3 regions of the Williamsia sp. Y853 genome follow, and region 3 is predicted to be linked to each of the others. Evidence: predicted binding sites of a transcription regulator. Region 3 holds the regulator's gene; each other region holds the start of a gene.
The links. The regulator LexA, encoded in region 3, represses DNA repair genes until DNA is damaged. The targets are predictions, from matches to a motif close to CGAACANNTGTTCG.
Positions count from the first base shown of each region.

Region 1: AC1TPF_RS19600 (DUF222 domain-containing protein) is a predicted target of LexA. The motif match lies at 3,843-3,856, and genes of this name have one in related genera.
Region 2: AC1TPF_RS04865 (HNH endonuclease signature motif containing protein) is a predicted target of LexA. The motif match lies at 2,704-2,717, and genes of this name have one in related genera.

Region 1 is NZ_JBXCJC010000003.1:721,198-732,048, reverse strand. It holds gene AC1TPF_RS19625 (helix-turn-helix domain-containing protein) at 1-134, shown strand, start outside; gene AC1TPF_RS19620 (hypothetical protein) at 143-523, opposite strand; gene AC1TPF_RS19615 (FAD-binding dehydrogenase) at 682-2,343, shown strand; gene AC1TPF_RS19610 (hypothetical protein) at 2,347-2,628, opposite strand; gene AC1TPF_RS19605 (hypothetical protein) at 2,625-2,780, opposite strand; gene AC1TPF_RS19600 (DUF222 domain-containing protein) at 2,820-3,782, opposite strand; gene AC1TPF_RS19595 (hypothetical protein) at 3,968-5,110, opposite strand; gene AC1TPF_RS19590 (cupin domain-containing protein) at 5,272-5,730, shown strand; gene AC1TPF_RS19585 (SDR family oxidoreductase) at 5,934-6,755, shown strand; gene AC1TPF_RS19580 (acyl-CoA dehydrogenase family protein) at 6,794-8,017, shown strand; gene AC1TPF_RS19575 (phosphotransferase family protein) at 8,014-9,045, shown strand; gene AC1TPF_RS19570 (winged helix-turn-helix transcriptional regulator) at 9,100-9,774, opposite strand; gene AC1TPF_RS19565 (class I SAM-dependent methyltransferase) at 9,948-10,769, shown strand; gene AC1TPF_RS19560 (polysaccharide deacetylase family protein) at 10,834-10,851, opposite strand, start outside.
Region 2 is NZ_JBXCJC010000001.1:989,019-999,869, forward strand. It holds gene AC1TPF_RS04855 (HAD family hydrolase) at 1-87, shown strand, start outside; gene AC1TPF_RS04860 (class I SAM-dependent methyltransferase) at 74-1,129, shown strand; gene AC1TPF_RS04865 (HNH endonuclease signature motif containing protein) at 1,395-2,675, opposite strand; gene AC1TPF_RS04870 (phosphotransferase) at 2,803-3,519, opposite strand; gene AC1TPF_RS04875 (TIGR03621 family F420-dependent LLM class oxidoreductase) at 3,658-4,512, shown strand; gene atzF (allophanate hydrolase) at 4,523-6,184, opposite strand; gene AC1TPF_RS04885 (5-oxoprolinase/urea amidolyase family protein) at 6,181-8,184, opposite strand; gene AC1TPF_RS04890 (urea amidolyase associated protein UAAP2) at 8,189-8,878, opposite strand; gene AC1TPF_RS04895 (urea amidolyase associated protein UAAP1) at 8,878-9,738, opposite strand; gene AC1TPF_RS04900 (amino acid permease) at 9,778-10,851, opposite strand, start outside.
Region 3 is NZ_JBXCJC010000003.1:242,219-253,069, reverse strand. It holds gene hrpA (ATP-dependent RNA helicase HrpA) at 1-3,745, shown strand, start outside; gene nrdR (transcriptional regulator NrdR) at 3,772-4,221, opposite strand; gene AC1TPF_RS17315 (LysM peptidoglycan-binding domain-containing protein) at 4,311-4,817, opposite strand; gene lexA (transcriptional repressor LexA) at 5,008-5,727, shown strand; gene AC1TPF_RS17305 (acyl-CoA dehydrogenase family protein) at 5,830-6,972, opposite strand; gene hflX (GTPase HflX) at 7,065-8,441, opposite strand; gene dapF (diaminopimelate epimerase) at 8,685-9,575, opposite strand; gene miaA (tRNA (adenosine(37)-N6)-dimethylallyltransferase MiaA) at 9,613-10,557, opposite strand; gene AC1TPF_RS17285 (class III extradiol ring-cleavage dioxygenase family protein) at 10,509-10,851, opposite strand, start outside.

The DNA of each region.
Region 1 (10,851 bases), 480 kb from region 3:
GTGACGCGACGATCGCTGAAGTGGCGGCTGAACTGGGGTACTCCGATCAAGCCCATCTGGCGCGCGAGTTCAAGGCGGTCATCGGGCGCACGCCCAGCGACTACCTCCGCGACGCGATCTCCGAGACGTCCTGATTGTTCGGTCAGGCGCCGCGCCGCAGGCCCAGCAGGCCGCGCACCATGGATTCAGCGGACGACACCGGGGCCATCAGCTTTTCGGCGATGTCGACAATGGACTCGACCCGGCCTGCGATTTTCTCCATCCTTTCGACGACGCCGACCATGTTCGTCACCATCGCATCCACCCGGGACAGCGTCGCCGAGAAGTCGTCGAGGGCACCACTCAAACTATTCAGCGTTGTGTCGAATCCGGTCATCGCCCGGTCGAAGTCGACCAGTGCCGACCCTAGGCCTTCGATGAGCGAATCCATTTGTCCGACAGTTCGATCGGCATTGAGGGCGGCCTGGGCCAGCGTGCGGAATCGTTGTCGGTCGGGGTCGTCCGGGGAGTCCTTGGTTGCCACCGGTCCAGTATCGTATGCGTAGCGGCTCGGCGAGGGCTGGATGGACGCAAAGGGCTCGTGTTCACGACACACTCGAACTCCTTCCCTATGCTCACAGGGGGCGTGGAGGAACTCCGAAGCGCGTTCAGTGTTGAACCATGGCAGGCAGGGGTGTATGGGTGTCCGAGCAATTTGATGTGATCGTTGTCGGTGCGGGTCTGGCGGGTCTGGTCGCGGCTCACGAGTTGGTCAAGGCCGGCAAACGGGTGGCCATCGTCGATCAGGAGAACGAACAAAACCTCGGTGGGCAGGCGTTCTGGTCGCTCGGCGGCCTGTTCATGGTGAACACGCCGGAGCAGCGCCGGCTCGGGATCAAGGACTCGCTGGAACTCGCGCGGGCAGACTGGCTGGGGTCGGCCGGGTTCGATCGAGACCGAGAAGACCATTGGCCACGCCAGTGGGCCGAGGCGTACGTCAATTTTGCTGCCGGTGAGAAGCGTTCATACCTTCACGAACTGGGCCTGAAGGTGATGCCCACCGTCGGATGGGCCGAACGCGGTTCCGGATCGGCGACCGGACACGGGAACTCGGTTCCGCGCTTCCACATCACCTGGGGTACCGGTCCCGAGGTGGTCCGGGTCTTCCGGGAGCCCGTCCTCGCCGGTGCGGCCAAGGGCCTGGTCACTTTCAAATACCGTCATCAGGTCGACGCGATCATTGTCGAGGACGGACGGGCAGTGGGTGTCCGCGGGACGGTGCTGGTCCCGTCTACCGAACCACGCGGGGTGTCGTCGAGTCGGGAACGAGAATCAGACTTCGAGCTTCGAGCGCGGGCGGTTGTCGTCACCTCCGGCGGAATCGGCGGCAACTTCGAACTGGTCAAGAAGAACTGGCCCACAGATCGATTGGGTCCGGCACCCGAGCACATGATCACTGGTGTCCCCGCCCATGTCGATGGCCGGATGCTGCAGATCACCGAAGATGCGGGCGGCAGCGTGGTCAACCGCGACCGGATGTGGCACTACACCGAGGGGATCCAGAACTGGGATCCGATCTGGCCCAATCACGCGATCCGCATCATCCCGGGTCCGTCTTCGCTGTGGCTCGATGCGACCGGAAAACGATTGCCGGTACCGAACTTCCCCGGATTCGACTCATTGGGCACGCTTGGGACGATCACCCGGGGCGGCCACGATTTCACCTGGTTCATCCTTACCCAGGCGATCATCGAGAAGGAGTTTGCGCTCTCGGGTTCGGAGCAGAACCCTGACTTTACCGACAAAGATTTCAAACTCCTTCTGCAGCGGGTCAAAAAGGGAGCCACCGGTCCTGTCGAGGCATTCAAGGAACACGGTGCCGACTTTGTGGTTCGCGACAATCTTCGAGATCTGGTGGCGGGCATGAACGAGATCACCCCCGGACCACAGCTGGACTACGACCAGGTTGCTGCGGAGGTGCGCGCCCGCGACAGCCAGATCGACAACAACTACACCAAAGACATGCAGATCATGGCGATTCGCAATGCGCGTAACTACCTCAGCGACAAGCTGGTTCGAGTGGCCACGCCGCACCGCCTGGAAGACCCCAAATATGGTCCGATGATCGCGGTCCGCCTGCATCTTGTGACACGCAAGACCCTGGGTGGTCTGGAGACAAATCTCGACTCGCAGGTGATCCGCCACGACGGCAGTGCCTTCGAGGGTCTCTATGCCGCCGGCGAGGTCGCCGGATTCGGTGGCGGCGGGGTACATGGCTACAACGCATTGGAGGGCACCTTCCTGGGTGGTTGCATCTTCTCCGGTCGCGCGGCGGGTCGAGCGTTGGCGCGGGATCTCGGCTAGTCGCTAATCGATCTGTTCGGGATTGTCGATGTCGATGTCGATGTCGGGTTCGTGGTTGCCACGATTTCGGGTGAGTTTCTCTAGGTGTTGCGTCAGCGCTACCTGGCGGTCGGCCAGCGTCTTCTGCCAGGCCGCTGCGACGGTTTCGTTGGCGTGATGGGCGCGGTTGACCCGCGGTTTGCGTTCCGGGTCCACCGATACCGGCGGTATCCACCCCACCCGTCCTTTGTCGGGGCCCTCGGTGATCATGATGGTCTGCCACTGATCAGGACCATCACCGATCATTTTGTGATGCGGCGGGCCAGGCGTTGACCTTTCTGCGCGGTCCGTTTGGCCCGGCCCAGATACAGGACTTCAGCGGAGTGGTCGGCGAATACCGCGAGATATTTGTCGGAGCGGGTCGCCAACTCCAGTGCGTCCCCGATCGGGATATCCACCCCGGAAGCGGTTTTCGCGATCCCGGCGCACTCTTCGAGTTATTGTTTGGTCATTGTGATGATGATCTGCGCCGGCAATCCCCGATGGGACTTGCCGAGCAGGTTGCATTCCAAAATGGTCTTCAGGATTGCCTTGAGCCCGTCGTGACGCATCTGGCCCCGCGAACGGGTGTCACGTTCGGCGGCTGCCTTCATCAACTCTTGATCTTGCTTCGGATCATCTGACGCGCCGGTGGGCGAGTAGGGGTCGGCCGGATTATTCATCCCCGGTGCGGCCCACACATCCATCACGGTGGTCAGCAACGCCAATGTTTCTGGATCGAGGGTGCCCGAGATTTTGGCCATCAGATCCACACCTTGATCGCCGATACTCACCGAGCGTCTGCGGGCCCGATCACTGTCGTCGGTCAACCGGCCATCGGGATCGACCCGGGCCAACACCTGACTGCCCGCAGCAGCCAGGCGGGTCGGATCGGACTCGACGGCTTCTTCGGTCATCCACTGATCGACCACGTCATACACGGCCGGATCAGCAGCTGAGGGGATCTGTTTGCGCACATCCAGCATCACATCCATATGCGAGGCGCCGATCAACCCTTGGGACCAGGCCTCTTCGGCGGCAGGGCATTTCGGTGCCAGCTCTTCGCCCTGCATCGTGTGGAATCGGCCGACAGCTTCCAGGCCGCGGATCCTGGACATGGTTTGGCCTTTGGTCAGCCGCAACTCGCCACGGGTGAAACCAAACAGCGATGAATACCCGGCCTTCGAAAACGACGACCGATCCGAGACCACCAACAAGTGTCGCAACCCGGCGAGCTCGAGCTTACGAGCGATCCGTTCATGCACCCGCACAAGCTCATTGACTTCCGCATCAGACATATCGGAATCAGTGCAGTCCGCGATATCGGCAACCAGCAACTCCAACTCGAGATATTTGCGCACCAACACCGGAACCGAAGAAGAACCAACCGCAACCTCATCAGACGGATCGTCAGTCATCATGCCCCCCAGCACATCTGATCGCCAGCTTTCAACCAGGATACCCCGGAGAACGCGATGTGTCGAATGTTTGTTCGATTGGAGAGGTTCGCAACGCCCTACTCTGCGGTCGAGAGTTTCGGGAAACATCCGGTGAGACAACGCGTTGCGCATCAGATGCATTGGCCAACCAAATTGACGGTTGCGGGCTAGCCGACCCGTTCTGGCGGTGCGGACTTCACCTCGGCGGCGTCGTCGGCGGGATCGTCGGCCGCGGCGACCGCTTCGGCGTGCGCTCTCGGGTTCGCGGCGCGCGCCCGCAGATCGAGGTGGTAGGAGATGATCGCCAGCGTGAACAGCCCGACCCCCAGGCCCACAAGTGCCCCGAACCCCTCGACGGCAAAGTCGACCAGCGCGTTGAGCAAGGTGGAGATCAGTGCGGCATAACGCAGGAACTGCAGTGGCCAGAGTTTGTCGGTGCGATTGCGGGCGATCATCGCCGGTACCGCAAGTGCCAATGTGGCGGTGGCGCTCACCAGGGAGATGACGCCGGCCGCGTCCCTTCCGTCGAGGTCGAGTACCAGGTTGTCGCTCTCGTAGTAGCCGTCGATGGTCAGCCCGATGACAGTGAAGACCAGGGCGACGAATGCCGAGAAGATCAGTAACCAACACATGATGGGAAGCCACCGGGGATTGAGTAGGAATCTCGGAATCAACCGAGGTGCCCACTGCTGCAATGCGTGGAGTCGGGCCGATGCGACGGGGGCGCTGATGAGCAGTTCTCGGATGTTCTGTGCGGTTTCCGGGTCCGCGTCGAGTTCCTCCGCTTGCTCCACCATGCGTAGAGCGAGTTCGCGGCGATGTGTCTGGAGGCCGCGGGCCACACCGTCGGCGGCGATGGCTGCCGCCGACGCGAGATTCTCGTTTGCGCTCAGTGGCCTGATCTCCCTCATGATCCGACCGATGATGATCACGACAACCACCAGCACGTACATGATCTCGGCCGACGGCCCATAGAAATAGTCGTTGTTCTTGGTGACGAACTTGCCGACCTCGTCGAGGAAGAGCCCGAACCCGATGCCGCCGAACAGGACCGTGGCCACCCGCGCCCCGTAACCGATAAACCACCAATTCACCAGCAGCGCAAGCATCATCAATCCGCCGCCGTACAGAGCGTGAGCGATGTGGAGGGTACCGCCACCGACCTGCGGGTAGTCGGTCAACCAGAGATATGCCCTGGTGACCAGGATGGTGGCGATCGCGATGATCAGGAATGCCTCGGCCGAGGAGGTTCCCGTCGCATTACGGGTGAACAACCCGATTTTGGGCGCCTGGCGGACAGTCGATGTCACAGCATTCCTCGGCTCGTCGAAATATGTAGGCGGACAGTGGTGGATCGAATTGTAGGCGTGCACCCCGCGCGGTATGTCGCCTTCATAAGGGATACAAGGGGAGATGTCCGTTTTTCTTTCGAAGTCGGGTGAGCTGCGGTAATCACGCATACGCTGTACTGATGATGAAACTAATCCGGTCGGTAACTGCGGTGGCGGCCTTGTCCTGTGCCGCACTGATGGTGCCGACCACCGCGAATGCAACACCCGGTGAGGGCATTTCTGCGGTGACGTACGCCGATATCGAGATCCCCGCCGATCTCTTGCCCTTCATTCCCGATGGTTTGCATGCGGTGGCCAAGCAGATCACCATTGCGCCTGGTGGAACTACCGGTTGGCACTACCATGACGGTCCTGTCGTGGGAATCGTGCAGGCGGGCACATTGACTCACCCCGGGCCGGACTGTAAGCCGGTGATTTACAAGACCGGAGAATTGATCAACGAACCTGCCGGCGACGACAACGTCCATCAAGGGCATAACCTCGGCAAGGTGCCGGTCATTCTTGATGTTGTGTACCTCGAACCTCTGGGCGTTCCGCTGTTCGAAGATGCGGCTGCACCGCCCTGCGCCGCCAAATAACAACCCGCAATTCCGCCGATCGTGCCGATTAAACCGCTGAACGTGCCGAAATAACAATCGAGCGGATGAAAGTAGCAATCATGAGGCCGCGAACCTTCGGTGTTTCCAGCGCCTGATTGTATGTTCGCCCGGTCGGCGGCAATTAGGGCACGTTCGACGGCGTTTTGGGCCCTTGCGCGGGTGGGACCTCTAGCATCGGTTGAGTGAAGATCGCAGGAAAAGTTGCCGTTGTAACCGGAGGTGGCGCCGGAATCGGTGCGGCCCTGGCTCAGGCGTTGGCCGCCGCCGATGTGAGTGTGTTGGTCGCCGACCTCAACGCTCCGGCGGCCGACGCTGTGGCCGCGCAGATCGTCGCGACATATCCGGGCCGGGCGATCGCGATGGGCGGTGACGTCTCCGACCCTGAGGTTCTGGAGGCGATGATCGGTCGAGCCGCGGCAGAGCTGGGGCCGGTCGAGATCTTTTTCGCCAACGCCGGAACCACCGCAGGGCTGGGTCTGGACACCTCCGACGCACTGTGGGAAGTGGCTCTCGACGTGAATGTCATGGCGCACGTGCGGGCCGCCCGGATCCTGGTTCCGCTGTGGCTGGAGAACGGCGGCGGCTATTTTGTGTCGACGGCATCGGCGGCGGGCCTGCTGACCCAGATCGGTTCGGCGCCGTACTCGGTGACCAAGCATGCGGTGGTCGGGTTTGCCGAATGGTTGTCGGTGACTTACGGCGACCAGGGGATCGCGGTCAGTTGTCTGTGCCCGATGGGGGTGGAAACCGCCTTGCTGCGCGAGGGCTTTGAGACGGACACACCGGGTGCTTCGGTGGCCGCGCGGGCGGTGACCGAATCCGGTGTGGTGCTCAGTCCGGCGGATGTGGCCGATCAGGTACTGGCGGCGATGGAAGATGAGAGATTCTTGATTCTGCCGCATCCCGAGGTCCTGGACTTCTACCGTAACAAGGGCTCCGACTACGACCGGTGGATCGCAGGCATGCGGCGCTTTCAACGCCATCTGGTCGCAGACGGAGATTGACCGGGTCACCCGACGACAACGAATGTAGGTATGTGGCAATGGATTTTGGGTACTCCGACCGCTGCGCCGACTATCGTGGGCGCCTGCTGGCTTTTATGGACGAACACATCTATCCGGCTGAGGAGGTCTATGCCCAGCAGATGCGTGCATCCGGCGATCCGCATTTTGATCCACCGATCGTCGAAGAACTCAAAACCGAGGCCAAAGCGCGTGGGCTGTGGAACCTCTTTCATCCCGACCCCCGGTTCGGGCCGGGTCTGAGCAACTCCGAGTACGCGCCGCTGGCCGAGATCATGGGTCACAGTGCGGTGCTGGCCCCCGAAGCCTGCAACTGCTCGGCACCGGATACCGGGAACATGGAAGTGCTCAGTCTGTTCGGTACCGACGAGCACAAAGAGAAATGGCTCGCTCCACTCCTGGACGGGACGATTCGTTCGGCGTTCGCGATGACCGAACCCGGTGTGGCCAGTTCGGATGCCACCAACATTCAGATGAGCATGCAGTCCGACGGTGACCACTGGATCCTCAACGGCCGCAAATGGTGGACCTCCAATGCCCTGCACCCCAACTGCAAGGTGCTGATCGTGATGGGCAAGACCGATCCCTATGCGGCCGTGCACGCGCAGCAGTCGATGATGGTGGTGCCGATCGATGCGCCGGGAATCACTGTGCTGCGCAATCTTCCGGTCTTCGGCTATCACGATCGCGAAGGCCACGCCGAGGTCCTGTTCGAGAACGTTCGGGTGCCGGACAAGGATGTGCTCGCGGGCCCCGGCGCCGGGTTCATGATCGGGCAGGCCAGGCTCGGCCCGGGCCGTATCCATCACTGCATGCGCGCCATCGGTATGGCTGAACGCGCTCTGGAACTCATGTGCACCCGAGCCTCCCTGCGCATCGCCTTCGGGAAACCGCTTGCTGCACAATCGAATATCCAGGACTGGATCGCCGAGGCCAGAATCGAGATCGAGATGGCGCGTCTGCTCACGCTGAAGGCGGCGTGGATGATGGACACCGTCGGCAACAAAGCGGCACGGACCGAGATCGCCGCGATCAAGGTGGCTGCACCGAACATGGCGCTCAAGATCGTCGACCGGGCGATACAGGTCCACGGCGGTGGCGGCGTCTCCGACGACTTCCCGCTGGCCAGCATGTACGCCCATCTGCGGGCGTTGCGCTTGGCGGACGGTCCCGACGAGGTGCACAAACGGACGATCGCGCGTCAGGAACTCGGTCGGTACCGAAAGATCGGGGCACAGCCGTGAGTGGTGCGGTCGGGATCGATACCGACGCCGTCTCGTCCTGGATCACCGGTCTGGGAATCGGCGCCGAAGAACCCATCACGTTCGACCGCGTCGGCAACGGTCAGTCGAATCTGACGTTTCGGGTCCAGGATGGAGCCGGCTCCCGGTGGATCCTGCGCCGTCCGCCGCTGGGCACGTTGCTCGCATCGGCCCATGACGTACTACGTGAGCACCGGATCATGTCGGCGCTGCACGACACCGCGGTTCCGGTGCCGGAGATGATCGCCGCCACCTCTGATCCCGCGATCACCGATGCGCCGCTGGTTCTGATGAGCTTCATCGATGGAGCCGTCATCGACAATCCGGGGGCCGCGGAAGCTTTGTCATTGGATCAGCGTCGCCAGATCGGACTGAGCCTGCCGCGTGCACTCGGAACGATCCACGCAGTGGATCTGGACGCCACCGGACTGTCCGATCTGGCCAGTCACAAACCATACGCGGCGCGTCTGCTGAAGCGATGGAGTGCGCAATGGGACCATTCGAAAACCCGGGAGGTCGCCGAGATCGCCGATGTGGCACAGGCTTTGGCAGAACACACACCCGAGCAGGACGAGTTGACGCTGGTGCACGGCGACTACCACCTCAGCAACGTCATCACATCACCGCAAGATGGTCGGGTGGTCGGCGTCGTCGACTGGGAACTGTGCACGCTGGGGGAGCCGCTGGCGGACCTCGGCAACCTGCTCGCTTTCTGGCCCGAATCCGGTGACGGATTGACCGGACATTTCACGGTGCCCACCGCACCGGGCTTTCCCAAACGTGCCGAATTGATCGACGCTTACGCCGAGGCCACAGGACGGGACGTCAGCCAGATCGGGTACTGGCACACGATGGCGCTCTGGCGGCTGACGATCATCGCCGAAGGGATCCTTCGGCGGTTGCTCAATGATCCCCGGAACGCGTCGCGGGATGGGGGGCCGACCAGGCAGGTTGTCGACGACCTGGTCGCGCTCACCGTTCAGGTGGGCAAAGACGCATCGATTATCTGACCCCCTGACCCTCCGACCCCTGACCCTCTGGCGGCGCTGACCAGTGCGTGCTGTTCAGGCCGGTCGCGGGATCTGCGACATCTGTCCCTGGCCGATCCAGGCAGGTACCGCGCTACGGATGTCGCGGGCGGCAGTGATCTCGACGTCGCCGCACTTCAGTGCAGAGTTCCAGGAGCGATCGCCACGCCAGATCGCGGTCAGGTCCCGCAGGGTCGCGTCCACGGTGGCGTCGATGTCGAAACCGGGGTCGTAGTCGCAGACATCGACGTCGCCCCCGGATACCACCAGCCACCACCGGGACGCCTTGGCCGGGACTCCGGCGAGGTGGAAGGCCACCACCGTCCGCGAACGCGGCCACTGATCGATGGGGACGGTCCGGCGAATATCCCACAACAACAGGTGCGGATCGAGGTCGGCTTCGCCGAGTTCACCTATCCAGCGCATGCCCCACGAATTGAGCGCCTGGACGACTGTCGACAACTCTTTTCCGCTCTCGGTGAGCGTATATTCTGTTCTGCCGCCATCGATCTCGCGAGTGATGATCCCGGCGCGTTCGAGCGTCCGCAGTCGCTTCGACAGCAGCGCCGGGGACATCTTCGGGACCCCGCGCCGTAGTTCGTTGAAATGACTACTGCCGGCGAGCAGTTCACGCACCACCAGTAGGGTCCACCGCTCGTCGAGAACCTCCATGGCCTTGGCGACGGGGCAGAACTGACCGTATCCAGACATCGGGACTCCTTGCGTTGTCCTTGCCAGTACACACCCCGTCCGTTCGGCGCACCAGTACAGATTCGAAACCGGGTTCGGTACAGATCTGGAACTGGATGACGCGGTGAGGTGGTTGCAACATCGAAGACGTCAGAAATCCGCAAACCGGTTACGCCACACGAAGGAGTCCGGCGATGGCAACACGAACAACGACCCCCGACCCGATCAAGATCAAGCACCGAGCGTTGTGGGCGTCCGGTGACTATCCCGCCGTGGCCACCGAGGTGATCGCAAACCTCGGTCCGACGCTGGTCGACGCGGTCAAGATCCACGAAAACGACCGCGTACTGGACGTCGCCGCGGGTTCGGGTAACGCAGCCATCCCCGCTGCCGAGACCGGTGCCACGGTGGTCGCCAGCGACCTGACCCCCGAATTGTTCACGGCCGGGCGACAACTGGCCACCGAACGGCAGGTCCAACTCACGTGGCAGGAAGCAGATGTAGAAGCACTTCCATTCGACGACAACAGCTTTGACGTCGTGATCTCGTGTGTGGGTGCGATGTTCGCGCCGCACCACCAGGAGACTGCCGATGAGATTGTCCGGGTCTGCCGCTCGGGCGGACGGATCGGTCTGATCAATTGGACTCCGCAGGGGTTCATCGGCCAGATGTTCGCGACGATGAAGCCTTATGCACCTCCACCGCCTCCCGGTGCACAGCCGCCGCCGTTGTGGGGTCAGGAGGACCATGTGCGGACGCTCTTCGGCGACCGGATTGCCGAAGTCGCCGCAGTCAGGCAGACGTTGAAGGTGGACCGGTTCGAGACCCCCGAAGAGTTCCGGGAGTTCTTGAAGGCGACCTACGGTCCCACGATCGCGGTCTACAAGGCCAACGCCGAAAACCCCGAGGCGACAGCGACTCTGGACACCGGGCTGGCCGACCTCGCACGCAATGCCCTCGATGACGACGGTGTGATGGAGTGGGAGTACCTGCTTGTCACCGCAGTCGTGAGGTGACAGGCAGATCGCTCACTCGACGACATGGGTCGGCACTTTTGCCCGCCGCATTTTGAAAATGGGGTCAATTGTTGGCGTCCAC
Region 2 (10,851 bases), on a different contig from region 3:
GCTGCCGGTGTGGCCCGCATCGTCACTCGCGCCGGGAGTCCGCCACCTCCACCGAAGGAAGAGGACGACGACCGTGACGACACCTGAGTTCGGGGATCGAGGCGATCCACATGCCCAGGCGCGGAATGCGCGCAGGGCTCCACTGCTTCTGCACTCATTGACCCTGTTCTCCGAGGTGATCGGCCGCGTCTTCGCGGCGGCGCGTCCGGCGATCGTGGTGGAGGTGGGCGTCGAATCCGGCGGCGCGAGTTCGATCTACCTCGAGCGCGGTGCAAACGACGTGTACTGCATCGAATCGAGTCCGACCGAGGATATGCGAAAAGCTCTGGCGGATAACCCCAATCTCCACCTGGTGGAGGGGTTCTCGCCGGAGATTCTCGACGGTATACCGAGTGGCGATGTCTACGTACTCGACGGTGACCACAACTACGCCACCGTCCGTGCCGAACTCGACTGGATTCTGGCCAAGGCTCCCGACGCGATCGTCATACTTCATGACGTCTTGTGGCCCTGGGGTCGGCGAGATCTGTATTACGACGCCGACGCTGTCGATACCGAGGCTGTTCACGAGCACGGTGATGACGGGCCCACGGTGTGGCACGACGAGGTCACTCCTGCGGGTTTCGTCGGTCTCGGTCAGTTCACAGTTGCCGTCGAGGCCGGGGGTGAGCGCAACGGCGTGCTGACCGCGGTCGAAGACGCCCTGGCAGCGCAACCGTCGGGTACGCACGAGTTCGCTTTGGTGCCGGCAATTTTTGGACTCGGGATCATCTACCCAACCGGAGACGTGGAGCGCGCGGAGCGCCTCCGTGAAGCGCTCGAACCCTATAACAATTCGCCGTTGCTGGCGGCCATGGAGAACAATCGGATTGCGCTGTACACCCGCGTTCTCGCCATGCAATACGAGATGGCCGAGGCCGCCGTCAATCGCGACGAACTCGTACACCAGCTCGAGCAACAGCGTGCGCAGCACAGTGACGAGATCGCCGACCTCCGGCGCCGACACGACGAAGAACTGGCTGCACTGCGGGCCAACCCACCCATTTCGATCCGCAACGTGACCCGACGTGCGGCGCGGAAAGCAGTGCGTGGGGTCCGTGGTGTCACTTGGGGCAGACCTTCGCGGTAGGACTGTGCCGCGTGGCGGCCGTCTGTGCGGAAGTTCCTCAGCAGCAGGATGGTTCGCTCCCGAAACCGTGGTCGACCACTGCGCTGTCATGCGGAGCTGTACCACCATGTCCCGGCCGGCCTGGTGAGAATCGCGCCAGTGCGCGTTTACCAGGCCGGGCCGGGATCTGATGGCCCCGGGGTTTCACTATTCAGTTCTCAAAGATCTTGCAGTACACAGGGTTCAGCCTGTGTTGCTCGGTCTTGCGGTTTGGTGTCTCGCCGTCTTATGCGGCGGTGAGTTCGGTGGTCAGGGTGCGGCGGGCGTGGGATCGTAGTTCGGTGGTGGTGCCGGGTGCGATGAACCATGGATGGCCGTCGTGGCCCAGGAACACGGTCCAGCCGTGGTGGTGGATGTAGCGGTGGTGTCGGCGGCAGAGTAGGACCATGTTGGTCAGGCTGGTGCTGCCGCCGTTGCGCCAGAAGTCGATGTGGTGGGCGTCGGTGTAGACCGCGGCGCAGCCACATCCAGGGAACGCACACCCCTGATCGCGGGCGATCAACGCTTTGCGGATCGCGGGGGTGACGGTGCGTTGGTCGCGTCCGACATCGAGTGGGACCGACTCACTGTCGAGCAGGATCTTGGTGATCACCGAATCACAGGCCACCATCTGGGCGGTGGGTGCTGAGGCGGGGCCGGTCCATTCGAATTTTGGCGCCATGGCCGGCGGTGTGGGATCCGGGATACCGCGCAGCTGCAGTTGTTGCAGATATTCCGGCGAGACTGTCACCGTCACATGTGGTTTCGCCCCGCCCCGGGTGGGCCGGTCTTCCTGATCGAAATACGAATCCAGCAATCGTTCCAGAGCATCAGCCCGGATTTGGCCTGTGCTCCGCGGATCCGGCGAGCCGTCGGGTTCGGGTACCGGCCTGCACAGTGGATCCAGTGCCACCGCCAGCTTTTCGCCGAGCAGACTATCGAGATCGAGGGTGCCGTGGGTGCGGCCGTCATCGCCGGTTCCGAATGACAACTCGTTCAAATCATGGTTTTCGGCGTCCGGGATCTCTTTGTCCGGCGGCGATAACACCAACGCCATATGCCGTGCCCGTACCGATACTGCCGCCGGCGTCCCCATCAACGCTTCGGTTAGCAGTCCGCGCTCACAATCGGAACGGTCAGTAGCTGGGAGTTCTGGGTTGCGACGCTCAATATGATGGAGCCCCTTCACAATCGCATCCACGTGCTCACCGGATAGTTGTCCGTCGATTCCATAATCGGCAATCGACGGAATGCCGCTGAGTGCCTTACCTACTCGCACATATCGGTGCGCGACGGTCGGCGCGACACCTGCGTCCCGTAATAGTTTGGCTGTGGACCCCACGCCTTTCTTCTGCGCGATCCGACGCTTATCGAGTTCACCGGCCAGACGGAAAAGTATCTGCTCCACAACATGATTGAGTCGAATAACTGCCACCGTTCGTGAAGATACCTGCGCATCATCACCGGCGACCAAAGTCGCATCCCCTGCCAGATCTGACAACCTGGCGAACATCTCCCCGAAGTCCATGGCCCAATTTTACTCGCCCCATCGCATTCGCACAAGTGTTCGGGGTAACTGATCCCGTTGCACTGCAACATCTTTCGCTAAACTCACGTTCGCGGTCCATTAGTGTAACGAGGGGGTCCGACAAGTGTCAGGTGGCGTTCCACAGCCGTTGGTAGTAGTCCAACCGAACGTGATCAACGGGGAGTCCGTACGCGCTGACCAGTTCATGCTCCCAACCAGGTCCGTAGTTCCATTGGGTGCTCATGGCGGCCACTGCGATATCTGCCCAACGATCACCGATACCAAGGGAACCGAAATCGACGTGACCGGAGAGCTCCCCGGCGTCGGTCAGGATGGTGTTGGGGCAGCACGCATCCCCATGGCAGACGACGAGATGATCGACCGTAGGGGGGTCATGAAGAACGCGGTCCACGTGAATGTTTCTGGAGGCGGCGTCGGCGATGCGTGTTGCTGGATCCCATTGCCAGGGGCACTGCTCGACCGGCAAACTGTCATGGAGTTCCCGCAAACCACGCCCGACAGCCCGGACTGCAATATCGGGTCGGGCGAGCCAGCGCGGCGATACAGCACTGCTCCCGGGGAGTGCGCGGGTGAGAAGCCATGCCGCCCGCTCGGACCGACCAGCCGCGATGACGCGAGGCGATGGGGTGTGCGGATTCGTCCAAGACAGCTTGCGCGCTTCACGTTCCAACGACACTTCCGCATGTGGGGGCTGCCATTTGAAATAGCGGGTCGTCGGCCCGGTTCCCAAGCGGTATGTCACTCCGCCGGCGCCGTTCATCCACACGGCTTCGACGGGCTCATCTGCGGTGACAAATCTGGCGAGCAGCTCGGGAATGGGCATTTCGGGAACGGCCGACGTCACCCTATGAGCATATATGTTGGGGTGTTGGGGATCGAGATCCACAGCACCACAAATTGTTCCATTGTCCATGCCGTATCTCCGGCATCGGAGGTGGAATCCTTCGATATGGTGGATTTCATGGGTGCAACGCGTGAATTCCGTTTCGGTGTGAATCTGCTGGGTCGTGGCAGCGCGGATGATTTTCTGGCGGAGGTGCGTGATGCCGAACGATGTGGCGTCGATGTGATCTTGTTGCCAGACCACCTGGAACTCGGGGCGCCCTTCCCCATGCTGGCCGCCGCAGCGGCGGCCGCGCCAACCGTCCGGGTCGGCACGTTTGTGCTCAATGTCGGCTTCTATCGACCGGTACTGTTGGCCCGGGACATCGCCAGCGTCGATCAACTCAGTGGTGGACGGTTCGAGGTCGGTCTTGGCGCCGGCTATGTGGAGAGTGAGTTTGAGGCTGCTGGAATACCTTTCGGGACGCCTGGGCAGCGGGTGCAGCATTTGCGGGAGATGGTGCTGGCACTCAAAGACCTTCTCGGCCGCGACGACCACGAGCCTCCGTCGGTGCAGACTCCGCCGCCGATCATGATCGCCGGTACCGGAGACAAGGTTCTCACCCTCGCGGCGGAGCATGCCGACATCGTTGCCATCGCCGCAGTGGCCGACGACGAGATGCTGGCCGAGCGTGTTGATTTCATCCGATCCAAGGCCGGTGATCGGTTCGATCAACTCGAGATCAATCTGATCATCTTCGATCTCGCCATCGATCGTGACCCCGACCTCGATGTCCTTCGCAGCCATCGGCCGACGGATACCGATGCCGAACTCCTGTCCCTGCCAAACGGATTGCACGGCAGTCACAGTGAGGTCGTTGCGCGCATCCGGGAACTGCGGGACAGGTTCGGGGTCAGCTACATCACGCCGATCGACCCGCCCGCCGCCGATATGCAGGCGTACGGGCGGGTCATCTCGGAACTTCGGGGTTAGTGCGGAGTGTTCAGCGCTCCAACCAGTGTGTCGCGGTGAGTGGTTCGGCATCGGCCACCGAGTCGTGGCTGCATCCGAAGCCGACGGTCCAGCGACCGTCGGACAGTTCTACCGGCCCCAGTGTCATCGGTGCGGGCAGCTCTGCGAGGAATTCGCCGAGGGCTGCCGGTGACAGGGTCCAGAGTTCACCGCGGATGGACTTGCCGTGTTCGCTGTCTCGAACCAGTCCTGGCTTGGCGGGTTGAGTGTCGAGTGCGACCAGGCGATAGTCCGGTGCGGTCGCGGCCTCACCCGACCAGCGGGCGCCACGACTGGTCAGCTGGCGGTCCAGTGGCTGTCCACGAAGATGGGCCCCGACAACAAACACCTCGGTGACGTCGGCGCCGGCCCGCTCCGGCCAGGATGGACCGGTGGCAGGCAGGCTGCTGCCGATGCGCCCGGCGATGTCGAGGGCGACGGCGTCGTCGTATGCACGTCCGATCACGGTGATCCCGAACTGCGCTGTGCTGCCGTCCGATTCGATCACTTCTCCGGCCGGGACTGCCACGGCGCACATATCGAACAAGTTGCAGAAGTTGGTGTACGTGCCCATCGTCGCGTTGACACCAACCGGATCGGCAGCCACCTGCGCCAGTGTCGGATGCATCGGGGCAGTCGGAACCAAGAGTGCCGACGCGTCGCCGAGCGTCTCCAGTGCGCGGACGCGAAGCTCCTCGACGCGTCGACGGTCGGCCAACAGATCAGTTGCCCGGAAGCGATCGGCATCACCGATGATGCCGGCCACGGTCGGATCGAGGCCGTCCGAATCCTTGGCGGCCGAGATGAACTCGCCGACAGCGTCATAACGCTCTGCCACCAACGCTCCCTCGTACAAGAGTTTGGCGGCGGCGAGGAAGTCGTCGAGTTTGATGCGCTTGACCGCGATGCCCGCCGACACGGCCTGGCCGACGGCCGCTTCGAATGCGGCCTGCCAGTGTTCATCCAATGCGGGCAATGTGTCCGGGACCGCAACCACGGGCTGCTCGCCGGCCGCAAAATATGTTTTGGCGGGCCATGTTCCGACGTCGGACATGACACCCATCGCACGATTGGCGAGATCGAGGTCGGCGGCGAGGATTGTGACACAGTCATAGCTCGCACACGCGGGCACGACGCCGGCGGTGCTGACCACGCCCAGTGTCGGTTTGATGCCCACGATGCCCTGCAATCCGGCAGGCACGCGGCCGGATCCGGCTGTGTCGGTGCCGATCGCGATGTCGGCGAAACCCAGTGCGACGGCGACTGAGGATCCGGAACTGGAACCGCCCGAGATCCGGTCGTCACGGCGGGAATCACGCACCGCTCCATAGGGACTGCGGGTACCGACAAGGCCGGTCGCGAACTGGTCCAGGTTGGTCTTGCCGATGACGACCGCGCCCGCTGCCCGGAGTGCGGCGACCGCAGCGGCATCGACGTCGGGCAGGTACTCGTATCCGGGGCAGGCGGCGGTGGTCGGGAGTCCGGCCACATCAACGTTGTCTTTCACTGCCAGGACAACACCGGCAAGCGGACCTCCGGCGGCCAAAGATGCAGTGTGTTCCCGGGTTACGTCGGCTTCATCGCGCAGTGTGATGAAGACTTCGGGGCGATCGGCCGCGGCGATGGCGGCGTAGATCTCGGTGATGCGGCTCATGCCACCCTTCCTGTTTTGATGGCGAACTCGCCACTGTCGGACCAGCGTCGACGTTCTTCGTTTCGGGCGATCTCCATCGACGTTCGCTCGGTCGCGATGTCGGCGGCATTCTCCTCGAGATACTTCTGATGTTCGGCGAGTGAGAACGTTCCGTGCTCGATCTCCACCCGGCCGCGTCCGGCGGCCGTGTCGGCCCGAAGGTCGAGCAGTTCGTCTGCGCTCACCGGGTACCACCTGATCTTATCGAAGAAGCGCAGCAACCACGGGTGCTCGGGGTCGAACCCTGCCGCCTCCAGAGGGTGTCGATGATTCCACACTTGCGTCGTGCGCCCGACGAACTGGTAGCCGCCGGGGCCTTCCATGCCGTAGATGCACATGTAGGCGCCGCCGATCCCGACCGCGTTCTCCGGTGTCCACGTGCGTGCCGGGTTGTATTTGGTGGTCACCAGTCGGTGGCGAGGATCCAGTGGCACCGCAACCGGGGCACCGAGATACACATCGCCGAGGCCGAGCACGAGGTACTCGGCGTCGAAGACGATGCGATGCACGTCGTCGACCGAACCGAGTCCGTTCATACGTCGGATGAACTCGATGTTCCACGGGCACCACGGGGCATCCGAACGGACTCCGAGCATGTAGCGCTCGATGGCTTCCCGCGTCGCCGGGTCGTCCCACGAAAGGGGCAGGTGGACGGTGCGGCTCGGGACCACCAACTCGGATGCGGCCGGAAGTTGGGCCTCGCATTCGATCAGCCAGTCCAGCAGAACCGACTGCCGCAACTTGGTCGGATCGACCTTGACCTGCAGTGATCGGATGCCCGGGGTGAGGTCGATGAGTCCGGCCGGGCGGTCCGCGTCGATCCGTTGGGCGAGCGCATGAACCCGCGCCCGCAATGCCAGGTCGAGGGTCATCTCGCCGTACTCGACCAGGATGTTGTCGTCGCCGCTGCGTCGGTAGGTGACCACGGTGCTGCCGTCGGCGGTCATGGTCGATCCCAGGACACCGTTGTCGAGATCGCCGCCGGATGACAAGACGACGCTGATGTCGGAGCGGCGGGCCGAACCGAGGTCGGCCGGGCTGGCGGTCTCGGCGGAACGGACGGGGACGAAGCGCACGGTGTTACCCGGCTTGAGTTGGCCCATCTTCCAGCGATCGGCGGTGGTGATGGTGACCGGGCAGACGAATCCGCCGAGGCTCGGGCCGTCGGGGCCGAGCAGGATCGGGGTGTCGCCGGTGAAATCGAGTGCACCGACGGAGTAGGCGTTGTCGTGGATGTTCGATGGATGCAGCCCGGCTTCGCCGCCGTCGGTCCGGGCCCAACGGGGCTGTGGCCCGACGAGTCGGACGCCGGTCCGATCGGAGTTGAAATGGACTTCGTAGGGCGTGTTGTAGAGGTCTTCGATGTCTTCGAAGGTGAAGAACTCGGGCGCGCTGTGCGGGCCGACGGTCACCGCGAGATGCCAGTTGTCGGTGAGGGCCGGCTTCTCCTCGTTCAGGATGCGCCGGGGTGCACTGACCAGATCGGCACCGGCGCAGGTGAGCGTGTCGCCCTCGATCAGTGGACGGCCGTCCTTTCCACCGAACTTGCCGAGTGTGAACGTGGAACGGCTACCCAGATACTCCTGCGCGTCCACACCGCCTGCGACGGCCACGTAGACCCTCATCCCGACCGGTCCGGCAGCGCCGACGTCGAGGACCTCGCCGGCCTTCACCGGGATTGGGACCCACTGCGGCATCGGGGTCGAACCCACGGTGACAATCACCGGTGCACCGGTCACCGCCACGACGGTGTCTTCGGCAAAGGTCAGCCGCGGGCCCATCAGGGTGCACTCGAGTCCTGCTGCGCCCTCGGGATTTCCGACCGCGACGTTGGCCAACCGGAAGGACAGGTCGTCCATCGGTCCCGACGGGGGGACACCGACCTGCCAGTGCCGGATGCGTCCGGGCCAATCCTGGATGGTGGTCTGCGGACCTGCGCGCAGCACCGAGATCGTCGACATTGCTTCAGACGCCTTTCGAAACTGCAGCCGGCCGGGTCACGATCACCCGGACGGCGGTGGGGTCGAATCCGTTGCAGGGGTTGTTGATCTGCGGGCAGTTGGAGATCAGCACCAGGGTGTCGATCTCGGCGCGCAGGGCCAGTCGCCGCCCCGGCGCAGACAATCCGTCGACGATGCCGAGCGAACCGTCGGCGTCGACCGGCACATTCATGAAGAAGTTGATGTTGCCGACCAGGTCGGACTTGCCCAAACCGTGTGGCGCACCGCCGATGAGGAAGTTCTCGACGCAGGCGTGTTGATGCTTGGTGTGGTGCCCGTATCGCAGCGTGTTCGATTCCTGTGAACAGGCGCCGCCGACCGTGTCGTGATTGCCGACCTCGTCGGCCACGATGGTCATCATCGGGGCCCCTTCGTGATCCCGGATGACGCTGCCGGTGGTCAGGAAAATGTTGCCCTGCGCGGCGATCGTCGCCTGGGCGGAGTATCTGACCCGATGATCGTCGGCGCCGAAGAAGAGGGTGTCAACGGCCTGATTGCCATGTAGGTCGACCATGGTCAACACGTCGCCGGCAGCCACGACACCCGACCATGGTGCGCGATCTCCGATCACGTGGTCGGCGATCACCTCACCGGCGACCAGGGCCAGCTCTGCGGCCGATGTCGTGGCGGCGGATGCTGTTGCGGTGGTGGACATCAGATGGTCCTTTCGAAATGTGCAGCGTTCCAGGCGTCTTCGGAGTTGAGAACCGCACGCTGGTATTCGGGGGCGGTGTCATCGAGCCCGGCAACAGCGGCGTCGAGGTCGGCGGGTGCCTTCCATGCCAGCACCTCCACCGGCCCGACATCGAATGTCGGGGAGGGGTCGAGGGGATGGGCGGTGTTGACGATGGCAACGGTGCAGGGCAGGTGGAGCACCAGATCGACGTACTTGTCCTGTCCGGCAGACCCTTTGGAGGTGAGCGAGCCGTCCGCTTCGACCACGACACTGTGGAAGAAGGAGATCGACGGCACCACGTCGGTGGGGGTGAGTCCTTGTTTGGCCGCGGCCAGTGTGAACAGCTCCCGGCCGGCCGGGGAGTGCGAATGGACCTCTCCGGCACCATATTTCTCGGTATTGGTCGTCAGTGTGGTGGTGCCACACAGGGCATCGTGGTGGCCGGAGGTGTCCTCGACGATGGTGGCCAGCGCCCGGCCCTGATCACTGAGCAGGGGATGGCCGGCGCCGAGGTACGCCTGCCACGGCACCTTCACCGTGTCGGCGACATTGAGTCTCTCCCAGGGGGCATCGGAACGCCAGAGCAATAGATGCGCACATCCGGTGCCGGTCACGTCGCGGAGTCGTAGCCGCGTACCCCGTGCCAGTACCTTGACGCTGTAGCGCCCGCCGGGAATGGTCTCGGCCCACGTCATGTCCTGCGGCGGGACCTGTTCCGGGATCGCCGGCCAGGCCGAGGCGGGAACAACCGGCATGGAGTCGGTGATGGCCTGGGCCTGAGCGCGGGCATGCTCGCGGGCGCCCGCTGTGGTTCCGGTGGTGGCTCCGGTTGTGGTCATGGTGAATATCCTTGTGCAGTAGGTAGATTGAACGTTCTGCTACTTGGAAGCTGCAGCTGACGGCGCCGGGACCGGCATCGGATGCTTCTTGCCGTGCGGGAAGCAGGCGATACCGACGATGATCGCGGCCACGATGCAGATCGGGCCTGCCCACTTGAGGATCGGCATGTCACCGGCCGGATCGAAGATCTCTTCGCGCGGCCAGGCGAGGTTGATCACCATCAGGAATCCATAGACGACGGCAAAGATATTGATCGGAATCCCGAAGCGTCCCAGGTTGAACAGCTTCTTACCCTCGTTGTCAACGGGGACGTCTTCACCGGGCCAGCCCTTGATCCGGCGCCAGAGCATCGGACCGGTGACGGACAGATAGGCGAGGTAGATCAGGATGATGCAGACGCTGGCCAGGGTCGCGAAGATCGCGGAGTTGCCGACGTTGACCACCAGCACGGCGATGCACAGGACTCCGATCAGGATCGACGGGGCGATTGGGGTGCCGGTCTTCGGGTTGACGTGCGCCAGGATCTTGGAGGCGGGCAGCCGGTCGTCACGTGCCATCGAGAACATCAGTCGTGAGCATGCGGTCTGAATTGCCAAGGTGCAGATGAAGATCGCGATCACCACGTCACAGAGCAGGACCTTGCCCCAGAACGACCCGAGGACCGAGTCGAGGACGTAGGGGAGACCGCCGACGGCGAGTTCTTCACCCAGGCTGGGTGCGGCCATCAGCGCGCCGAGCAGCATCAGGCCGCCGCCGATCGCAGACACCGTCAGTGCCAGGCGGATGGTGCGTGGAGCAACGCGGCGTGGGTTCTTGGTCTCTTCGGCGAGTTCGCCTGCAGAGCCGAATCCGACCATCACGTAAGCGGCCATCAGACCGGAGACGATGAATGCCCAAATGTAGCCGGGCTGTTCGCCGGGGATGCCGGTGTCGAAGACGACGTCGGGTCCACGCTCGGCGTGGGTGAACAACGCCAGGATCACCGCGATCACACCGACGATCTCGCAGGTGACGCCGATGTTGTTGATCCGGCTCATCCAGTTGACGCCGATGCAGTTGATGAAGGTCGTGATGACGAGCAGGATCGAGCCGAGCAGGACCGCGTTGGATGC
Region 3 (10,851 bases):
CCCCGAGGAGCTCGCACGGCGTCGCGCGCTGGTCCCGGTGCTCAAATATCCGCCGGAACTCCCGGTGTCGGCGGCGCGCGCCGAGATCGCCGCCGCGATCGAAGCGCATCAGGTTGTCGTTGTCGCCGGTGAAACCGGGTCGGGCAAGACCACGCAGCTCCCGAAGATCTGCCTGGAACTCGGCCGCGGGGTCGCGGGAAAGATCGGCCATACGCAGCCACGACGGCTCGCAGCACGGTCGGTCGCCGAACGCATCGCTGAAGAAACCGGCACCGAACTCGGCGGTGTGGTCGGCTATTCCGTCCGGTTCACCGACAAGGCGTCACGCGACACCCTGGTGAAGGTGATGACCGACGGCATCCTTCTGCGCGAACTCTCCCAGGACCGCATGCTGCGCGACTACGACACACTGATCATCGACGAGGCCCACGAACGCAGCCTCAACATCGACTTCATCCTGGGATATCTCAAACAGCTACTCCCCCGGCGTCCCGATCTGAAGGTGATCATCACCTCGGCGACCATCGAACCCGGTCGATTTGCCGATCACTTTGCCACCGAAGATCGACCCGTTCCCGTCATCGAGGTGTCCGGGCGCACCTATCCGGTCGAGATCCGTTACCGGCCACTTGTCGTCGAGGACGAGGACGAAGCCGACCTCGATCAGTTGCAGGCGATCGGCGCCGCAGTGGACGAGTTGTTCGCCGAGGGGCCCGGCGACATCCTCGTGTTCTTGCCCACCGAACGCGAGATCACCGATACCGCTGCCTCCCTCAAACACCTCGAAGCGCGTGGTGTCGAGGTGATCCCGCTGTTCGCCCGTCTGTCCGCCGCTGATCAGCACCGCGTGTTCGCCTCCCACAAGGGCCGACGGATCGTGTTGTCCACCAACGTTGCCGAGACTTCGTTGACGGTGCCGGGCATCCACTATGTGATCGACGCCGGAACCGCTCGCATGTCGCGCTATTCGACCCGCACCAAGGTTCAGAGACTGCCGATCGAGCCGATCTCGCAGGCCAGCGCCCGCCAGCGTGCCGGACGTTGTGGTCGTGTGGCCGCCGGTGTCTGCATCCGCCTCTACAGCGAAGACGACTTTCTGAGCAGGCCCGAATACACCGAGCCCGAGATCCTGCGGACCAATCTGGCCGCGGTGATCCTGAACATGACCTCGCTCGGTCTCGGCGATGTCGGCAAGTTCCCGTTTGTCGAGCCTCCCGATCCCAAGGCCATCCGCGACGGACAGCAACTTCTCGAAGAACTCGGCGCGCTCGTCCCTGCCACCCCCGACAACCCGGTACGGCAGCTGACGCCGATCGGCCGATCGCTGGCGCGGATCCCGGTGGACCCGCGTTTGGCCCGCATGCTGGTCGAGGCCGACAAGCAAGGTGTCCTGGGGCCGATGCTGGTACTCACCGCCGCACTGTCGCTACCCGATGTCCGGGAACGGCCCGCCGAACACCGGCAGGCGGCGGACGAGTCACACCGCAGATTCGCCGCAGACGGCTCCGAGTTCCTGACCCTCCTCAATCTGTGGACGTATCTCGAGGACACGCGAAAAGAGCTGTCCTCAAGCCAGTTCCGCAAACGCATGCGCCGCGAATTCCTGCACGGACTGCGCATCCGCGAGTGGCGTGATCTACATTCGCAACTCGTCCGGATCGCCCGGGATCTGGGCTGGACCGTCCCGGCGGACTTCGAGACGCCCGAATCCGATTCGGCGACGGCGGTCGCCGTCCACCAATCGGTCCTGTCGGGTCTGCTCAGCCAGATCGGCGTCCGCGAAGGAGAATCCAAAGAGTTCCTCGGGGCTCGCGGGACGAAGTTCATGATCTTCCCCGGCTCACATCTGTCGAACAAACCGCCTCGGTTCGTGATGGCGGCCGAGATCGTCGAGACCTCCCGCCTGTGGGCCCGGACCGTCGCCCGCATCGAACCCGAATGGGCCGAGCGACTGGCAGGCGATCTGGTCAAACGCCAATACAGCGAACCACATTGGTCGAGCAAACACTCTGCGGCGATGGCCTACGAAAGGGTCACGCTCTACGGCGTTCCCCTGGTCACCAGACGTCGGGTGAACTTTGGATCCATCGACCCCGAGGCAGCCCGCGAGCTGTTCATCCGCAGTGCCCTCGTCGAAGGAGACTGGCGCACCCAGCATCCGTTCTTCCATCGCAACCGGGCGTTGCTCGACGATGCCGAAGAGTCGGTGCACCGGGTCCGGCGCACCGATGTCGTGGTCGACGACGACACCCTGTTCGCGCACTACGACCGCCACGTTGGTCAAGAGGTGGTCTCGGGCAGGCACTTCGACACCTGGTGGAAAACCGCACGCAAGAAGGACCCGAACCTCCTCGATCTCGATCCCGCCGACGTTGTTTCAGGCGATCCGGCCGGTTTCCCGGACACCTGGCGCCAGGCTGATGCCACGTACGATCTCCGGTACCACTTCGAGCCCGGCGCCGAGGACGACGGCGTCAGTGTGCTGATTCCGCTGCCCCTGCTGATGCGGGCGCGGCCTTCGGGCTTCGACTGGCTGGTCCCCGGTATGCGCACCGAACTGGTCACCGAATTGATCCGCACCCTGCCGAAAACCCTTCGGCGCCAGATCGGTCCGGCGCCGGATCTGGCCTCACAAATCCTTGATGCGGTCACACCGCGTGCCAAGCCCCTGACGTCCAGCGTCGCCGCCGAACTCACCCGGCTCACCGGAGTGAGAATCGCAGCCGCCGATCTGAGGCCGACCGCACTGCCCGACCACCTGCGGATGACGTTCGTGGCGCTCAGCCCGGACGGCCAGGAGTTGGGCCACTCCAAATCGTTGACAGAGCTCCAAGAACGACTCGGCGGCAAGGCCCGCGCGGCTCTGGAGAAAGAGGCCGCGACCGAGTCGACGCCGGTGGCAACCACCTGGACAGACAAGACGTTCGGAACAATCGCGCGCTCGGTCCGCAACACTGTTGCCGGACAAGAGATCACGAGTTACCCGGCCTTGGTGCCCCGCAGAGGTGGCTTCACCGTCGCACCGATGTCGACCGAGTCCGAGCAGCGCAGCGCGATGTACAACGCCCTGATCGGACTGCTGATCAACGATGTACCTGGCCTACGGCACAACGCGACTTCTGTTCTCGGAACCGCGGAGCGGCTGGCGCTGAGCCAAAGCCCTTACCCAACCGGAGAGGCGCTGCTTGCCGATTGCGTACGAGCGGCCGTGATCGACCTGGTCCCCCCGCAGCCGGAGGTCTGGACCGCTGCCGATTACACCGCCCTGAAAAGCCATGTCGCCGGGCAGGTCACGAGCCGGGCCACGACCAAACTGCGCCAAGCCGCGGCGATCCTGACCCGGGTGGCTCCGCTGCGCACCGCCATCGCGGCCACCACGGTGGCCGACGCTGCCGACGACGTGCGGGATCAACTCGGCGATCTTGTTTTCGACGGATTCATCTCGGCCACCGGCGCCGAACACCTCCCCGAGATCCCGCGGTATCTGGATGCCGCCCTGGCCCGGCTGGAACAGCTGCCTGCCTCCGCCGCACGGGACGCCGCGTCGATGGCAGCCATCGATCGCGTAGTGGCCGCATGGACAGACCATCTGCGGATGATCCCGCCGCAGCGGCGCGATGCGGTCAGCGAGGCTGCAGGCTGGATTGTCGAGGAATTGCGCGTCGGACTGTTTGCTCAACAGCTGCGAACTGCGTACCCGATTTCAGAAAAGCGTGCCATCAAGGCAATCCGAGACTTACGGTAGCGGCGCTAGGACTTGCGGTAGTGACGCTAGGACTTGCTTGATCGGAGGTCGTCGATTTCTTTCTGGAAATCGTCCACCGAGTCGAATGACCGGTAGACAGAGGCGAACCGCAGGTATGCGACCTCGTCGAGATCGCGAAGCGGGCCGAGGATGGCCAGGCCGACCTCATTGGCCGGTACCTCCGCCGAACCTGATGCCCGCACTGCTTCTTCCACCTGCTGCGCAAGATGCTGCAATTTGTCGTCGTCGACCGAACGGCCCTGGCAGGCCCGGCGGACGCCGCGCATGACCTTCTCGCGACTGAACGGTTCCGTGACGCCGGTCCGTTTGACCACCGAGAGCACCGCGGTCTCCACCGTGGTGAAACGGCGTGCACACTGCGAACAGGCGCGGCGGCGACGGATGGCCTGCCCCTCGTCCGCCACTCGCGAATCGACTACGCGGGTGTCCTCGTTCTTGCAAAACGGGCAATGCATGCACGAATCCTCGACGGTCGACGGCCTGGGCGGAGTGACCAGACACTGTGACTCCGAGGATACCGTCCGGGATTGCAGCCCCTCCACGTCTACCTCGCGTAGACGGGCGTGACCAATGCCTGGCCCACCGACAGTGCCGAGTTGTTCATGGCGTTGAGCTCCATGATCTTCGCCACCACGGCTTCGGTCGGCATCTCGGGTGCGATGCGGGAGGCGATGGCGCCCAACGACTCCCCCGATTGGACCCGGACGACCTCGGTGCCGACGCGGGCCGGATCCGCGGACTGCTGCATGACCCCGCCGAAGAAGGTCATGAAGGCGACCACGAGCATCAGACCGACACCGGCGACCGCTGCGCCCGCCCAGGCGCGCCTGCGGGCGAAGACCATCTCGCGAGCGGTCGGTATCCGCCGCTCGGAGTTACGCGAATCGGCACACGAGACGGCCACCCGGCGCTGCGCAGGCAGACGGCGACCGGCCGGGCGTGATGTGTCCTCGGGCCGTACCGGGCGCGTGGTGCGCGTGCGGGTACCGCTCTCGGGGTGGTGAACAGGCCGAGCTGTGGCCGGCCGGATAATGGTGGTGGCTGCAGTCATGGGGTTCAGTCCTCGGTCATCGGTTCGATCCCTATTCGATCACTCGTTCGATTGAAAGAGTGTTCGATTAGTACCACGGGCCTCCGACAAAGCGCCACGCCTGATCGAACAAATGTTTGAGACTTGTGACCATTTGCACTATCTTTGTCGACATGGACCCCGCCCGACACCGCATGAACTGGAGGACCTGATGGCCGATAGAACCCAGCCCCCGACACCGGCGGACGGGACCGCGACCACTGTTGTCGCCACCGAACCACTCGCCGAGGGCTCACTGACCCCCCGCCAAAAAGCGGTTCTCGAGGTCATCCGTACCTCGGTCCGCGAGCGCGGCTACCCACCGAGCATCCGGGAGATCGGTGACGCTGTCGGCCTGACCTCGACATCGTCCGTCGCCCATCAGCTCCGCACGCTGGAACGCAAGGGTTTCCTGCAGCGCGAGAACAACCGGCCTCGCGCGGTGAACATCCAGGACACCGATCTGAATCCGGCCACAGCCGCCGGACAGGTTCAGGCACCGGACGAATCCCTGCCGACGCCGACGTTCGTCCCGGTCCTCGGCCGGATCGCGGCCGGCGGTCCGATCCTCGCCGAACAAGCTGTCGAAGACGTTTTCCCACTCCCCAAAGAGCTGGTGGGCGAAGGTTCGCTGTTCATGCTCAAGGTCGTCGGTGAATCGATGATCGACGCCGCGATCTGCGACGGCGACTGGGTGGTCGTACGCCAGCAGAATGTTGCCGACAACGGCGACATCGTGGCGGCGATGATCGACGGCGATGCCACGATCAAGACGTTCAAGCGCACCAAGGACGCCGTGTGGCTGATGCCGCACAACCCGGTGTTCGATCCCATCCCGGGTAACGATGCCGTCATCCTGGGCAAGGTCGTCACTGTGATGCGTCGGCTCTGACCTCCGAGTCGTAGGCAGATCACTCTCATACAGATCAAAGGCGGGGTGTACCGGGATATCCCGGTACACCCCGCCTTTCGAGTTCAGGGGACCACTGGGTGATCAGACCCCGAGACTACGTCCGATCACTTCCTTCATGATCTCGGTCGTCCCGCCGTAGATGGTCTGCACACGAGAGTCGAGGAATGCCTTGGCGACCGAGTATTCACGCATGTAGCCGTATCCACCGTGCAGCTGCAGACACCGGTCGACCAGGTGCACCTGATTCTCGGTGGCGTAGTACTTGGCCATCGCGGCATCCGGGACGGTCAGCTTCTTCTCGTTCAGCAGACCGATGCAGTGGTCGACGAAGACGCGGGTCGTCGTGGTCGACGTCGCCAGTTCGGCCAGCAGGAACCGGGTGTTCTGAAAGTTCCCGATCGAGCGACCAAAGGCCTTGCGGTCCTTGGTGTACTGAACGGTGGTCTCCAGCACCTGCTCCATCGCCGCCGCGGCGACAACAGCGATCGACAGGCGTTCGCGAGGCAGGTTCTGCATGAGGTAGATGAAGCCGAGGCCTTCTTCACCGAGCAGGTTCTCGGCGGGCACACGGACGTTGTCGAAACTCAGTTCGGCGGTGTCCTGCGCCTTCATGCCGACCTTGTCGAGGTTGCGGCCGCGTTCGAAGCCCTCCATGCCACGCTCGATGACCAGCAGGCTGAAACCTTTCGCGCCGGCCTCGGGGTCGGTGCGCGCGACCACGATCACCAGGTCGGCGTTGATGCCGTTGGTGATGAAGGTCTTCGATCCGTTGAGCACCCAGTGGTCGCCGTCTTTCTTGGCGTTGGTCTTGATGCCCTGCAGGTCCGAACCGGTTCCGGGCTCGGTCATGGCGATGGCGGTGATGAGCTCGCCGGAGGTGAATCCCGGAAGCCAGCGCGCCTTCTGCTCCTCGGTGGTCAGTTCCAGCAGGTACGGCGCGATGACGTCGTTGTGCAGGGTGAAGCCCAAACCGCTGTACCCACCCCTGGCGGACTCTTCGGAGACGATGGCCTGGTAGCGGAAGTCGTCGACTCCGCCGCCGCCGAACTCTTCGGGAGCGTCCACGGCCAGGAAGCCGTTCTTACCCGCTTCGATCCACACATCACGATCGACGATGTTCTGCTCTTCCCAGCGGGCGTGATACGGCGCCACATGCTGTTCGAGGAAGCTTCTGTACGAATCGCGGTACAGAAGATGTTCAGGCTCGAAAATCGTACGTTCCATCAAGGTCTCCATAACGAGGTGTCAAAACGCGGACGTGCCAGTAACTGTAACGGGATTCTACATTTTGCCCAAGGGCCTGGAGGCCTGGATTTTTAGAACAGATCAGATGCGGCGAACTCGGCCAGCTGGCTGGCCAGCGCAGAAGGCACACTGGCGACGATCTCCGTGCCATCGGCTCCGTGCTCCTCCCGCGACACATCGCCTTCGGCGTGGATGCGTGAGACCAGGTCACCCCGGGAGTACGGCACCCGGACGGTGACATGGACGTCATGCCGCGACACCAACTCGCGGACCCGCTCGAGCAGTTCCGGGATACCTTCGCCCGTGGCCGCCGAGATGAAGACCGCGTCGGGGAACAGACTGCGAAGCTGTGTCAGGACCGTCGGATCGGCGACGTCGATCTTGTTCACCACGAGAAGCTCCGGTGGTGCGGTTGCCTTCTCGTCCTGGATCACCTGATCGACGACCTTGCGCACCGCGCTGATCTGCTCGGTGGGAATCGGGTCCGAACCATCGACGATGTGCAACAGCAGATCTGCGTCGATGACCTCTTCCAGGGTCGAACGGAACGCCTCGACCAGCTGGGTGGGCAGGTGCCGGACAAATCCGACGGTGTCGGTGACCACGATTTCTCGACCGTCGTCGAGGGACATCTTCCGGGTTGTCGGATCGAGGGTGGCGAACAGCGCATTCTGCACCAGCACACCTGATCCGGTCATCGCGTTGATCAGACTGGACTTGCCCGCGTTGGTGTAACCGACGATCGTGACCGATGCGACAGCGGACTCTTTCCGCTTGGTGCGCTTGGTGTTTCGCGACGTCTTCATCTCACGGATCTCGCGGCGCAACTTCGCCATCCGCTCGCGGATACGGCGGCGGTCCGTCTCGATCTTCGTCTCACCGGGACCACGCAGACCCACGCCACCGTTGCTGCCCGCCCGGCCACCGGCCTGACGGGACATCGATTCACCCCAACCGCGAAGACGCGGCAGCATGTATTCCATCTGGGCCAACGCGACCTGAGCCTTGCCCTCGCGCGACGTGGCGTGCTGGGCGAAGATGTCGAGGATAAGGGCGGTGCGGTCGATGACCTTGACCTTCACCACCTTCTCCAGCGCGGTGAGCTGTGCGGGCGTCAGTTCACCATCGCAGATGACGGTGTCGGCACCGGTGGCCTCGACGATGTCGCGAAGTTCATGGGATTTGCCCGATCCGATGTAGGTGGCCGGATCCGGCTTGTCCCGACGTTGGATGAGACCTTCGAGCACCTCGGACCCGGCGGTCTCGGCCAGGGCCTTGAGTTCGGCAAGACTCGATTCCGCCTGGGCGGTGGTGCTTCCCTGCAGCCAGACACCGACCAGAACGACCCGTTCGAGGCGAAGCTGCCGGTATTCGACCTCGGTGACGTCGGTGAGTTCGGTGGACAGACCTGCAACCCGTCGCAACGACGCACGATCGTCGAGTTGCATGTCGCCGATCGTCGGACCCTTGTGGAAGTTCGGCAGGTGAACCTCCGGGGCGCGTGGCGCTCGGGCTTTCGACTCCGGAAAGTCTGAGTCGGGGCCGTCTGCGTCGGGGCCGTCCGAGTAGGGGGTATTCGGATCGGCTTCGTTCGCGTCGGCTTCGTTCGCGTCGGCTTTGTTCGAGTCGGGTTCGTGTTCAGTCATGAGATGAACATCGTGACATTCGGACAGGTCTGCTGCATAACGGATTTAACGCCACCCTGCGTTGAGCATTCCGGCACCGACCAAGACCGAGGGTCCACGGAGCTCGTTGTCGTTCTCACCGACAGTGACGGTCACCGCACCACCGGGAACGTTCACGACCACCGCACCGGTGCTCCGCCCGACCGACCGCAAAGCCGCATTTGCCGCCGCGACGGTGCCGGTGCCGCAGCTGCGGGTCTCTCCCACACCGCGCTCGTGCACCCGCATCGACACCTCACCGACCACCGCGTCGTCGGCCGACTCGGCCAGCGGTGTCATCAGCTCGATGTTGACGCCTTCGGGAAAGTCGTTGTGGTCGAAGGCAATCGGCGCGGTGAGGTCGATGTTCCTCAAACGCTCGAGAGTGAGGCCCTCGACAACGCAGGCCAGATGAGGATTGCCGACGTTGACCGACAAACCCGAATACGTCTGGTCTCCGATGGTGGCCTTGCTTTCGACGCCGGCGCGGGCCCGGCCCATCAGGACACTGACGTCGGCCGAGGATTCGGTCAGATGGTGGACGGTCACTTCGCGCCCACCTGCGCGCGAGCCGACCGTGAAGGTCCGCCCGGTCACCAGATCGTGTGCGGCGAGGTAGTGCGCAAAAACCCGCACCCCGTTGCCACACATCTCTGCAACCGATCCGTCACCGTTGCGGTAATCCATGAACCAGTCATCCCCGGCGACGCCGGGTGGGAGCACCTCGAGGACTCCGGCACCGAGCAGTGCGCCTGCAGTGGCCACTCGGAGCACACCATCAGCACCGATACCACGGTGGCGATCACAGAGTGCCGACACGAAATCGGGTGTCAGATCCAGTTGCACCCCGGCATCGGGCAACAGCACGAAGTCGTTCTCCGTGCCGTGCCCCTTCACAAAATCAACACGCCCGAACATTTCGTCAAGACTACCCGTCCTGGGGTCTGTCCGGTTCTCACCTGCCTGCGGCGCGTAACGCCTGACCGAGCAGATCGGGTGTCGCCGCATCGAGCCAGTGCACCCGCGGGTCGCGCCGGAACCACGACCGCTGCCTGCGCACGTAGCGGCGGGTGCCGATGAACGTCAGTTCCTGCGCCTGTGCGAGGTCGTATTCGCCGTCGAGGGCGGCGATCACCTGCGAATATCCGATCGCCCGCGCCGCGGTGACACCCTCGCGCAGGCCCTGCGACAACAGCGCCTGCACCTCATCGACAAACCCCTGCGAAAACATCTGTTCGGTCCGCGACGCGATGCGGTCGTCGAGCTCTGCGGTATCGCGATCAAGCGCGATGATGGTTGTGTCCCAACGTGGTTCACCGATTGTCGGTGCCGAGGCGGCAAACGGTTGCCCGGTCAGCTCCACCACCTCCAGCGCGCGCACGATGCGCCTGCCGTCGGTGTCGAGGATGTTGCGGGCGGCTTCGGGATCGACCGTGCCCAGCTGATCGTGCAGCGCCAGTGAACCCAGCCGTTCCAGGTCGGCCTCGTAGCGCCCGCGGATCTCCGGATCGGTCGCCGGAAACTTCCAGTCGTCGAGCAATGCCTGGATGTACATCATCGACCCACCGACCACGACCGGTGTGCGACCCTGCGCCAGCAGCGCCTCGACGTCGGCCCGCGCCGCCTGCTGGTAGCGCGCGACGGTCGCGGTCTCGGTGACCTCGAGGACGTCGATCTGATGGTGAACGATGCCGCGGCGCTCGCCGGCCGGCACCTTTGCGGTGCCGATGTCCATCCCCTTGTACTGCTGCATCGCGTCGATGTTCACGATGTCGCCACCGAGTGCTTCGGCGATGTCGAGTGCCAGATCAGATTTGCCACTGGCCGTGGGACCGATCACGGCAATCGGGGTCACCATGCGGGGTCCCCAGGCGTCAGGTCCCCCGGTGTCAGATCCCATAGGGCGACGCTATATCCGACACCGAACGGCGCTCCGGCATAACGCAATTCGGGTGTGACCGCAAAACCCTGCGTCGCTGCCGCGGCGACCTGCCACGGGCCCCGACCATCGACACCGAAGATCTCGCACTCCGGCTGCCCGAGGGCGGCAAGTGCGGCGCGGTCCCCCGAACCGAGGGCGCTGTCGATGCCGTCCTGGAACGCCTCGGAGCCATCGGCGACGCCACCGGGAGCCTTGGGGCCGAGCGTATTGGCCCCGTCGGCCACCACCAGCAGTCCCACCGGGTACGGCCGC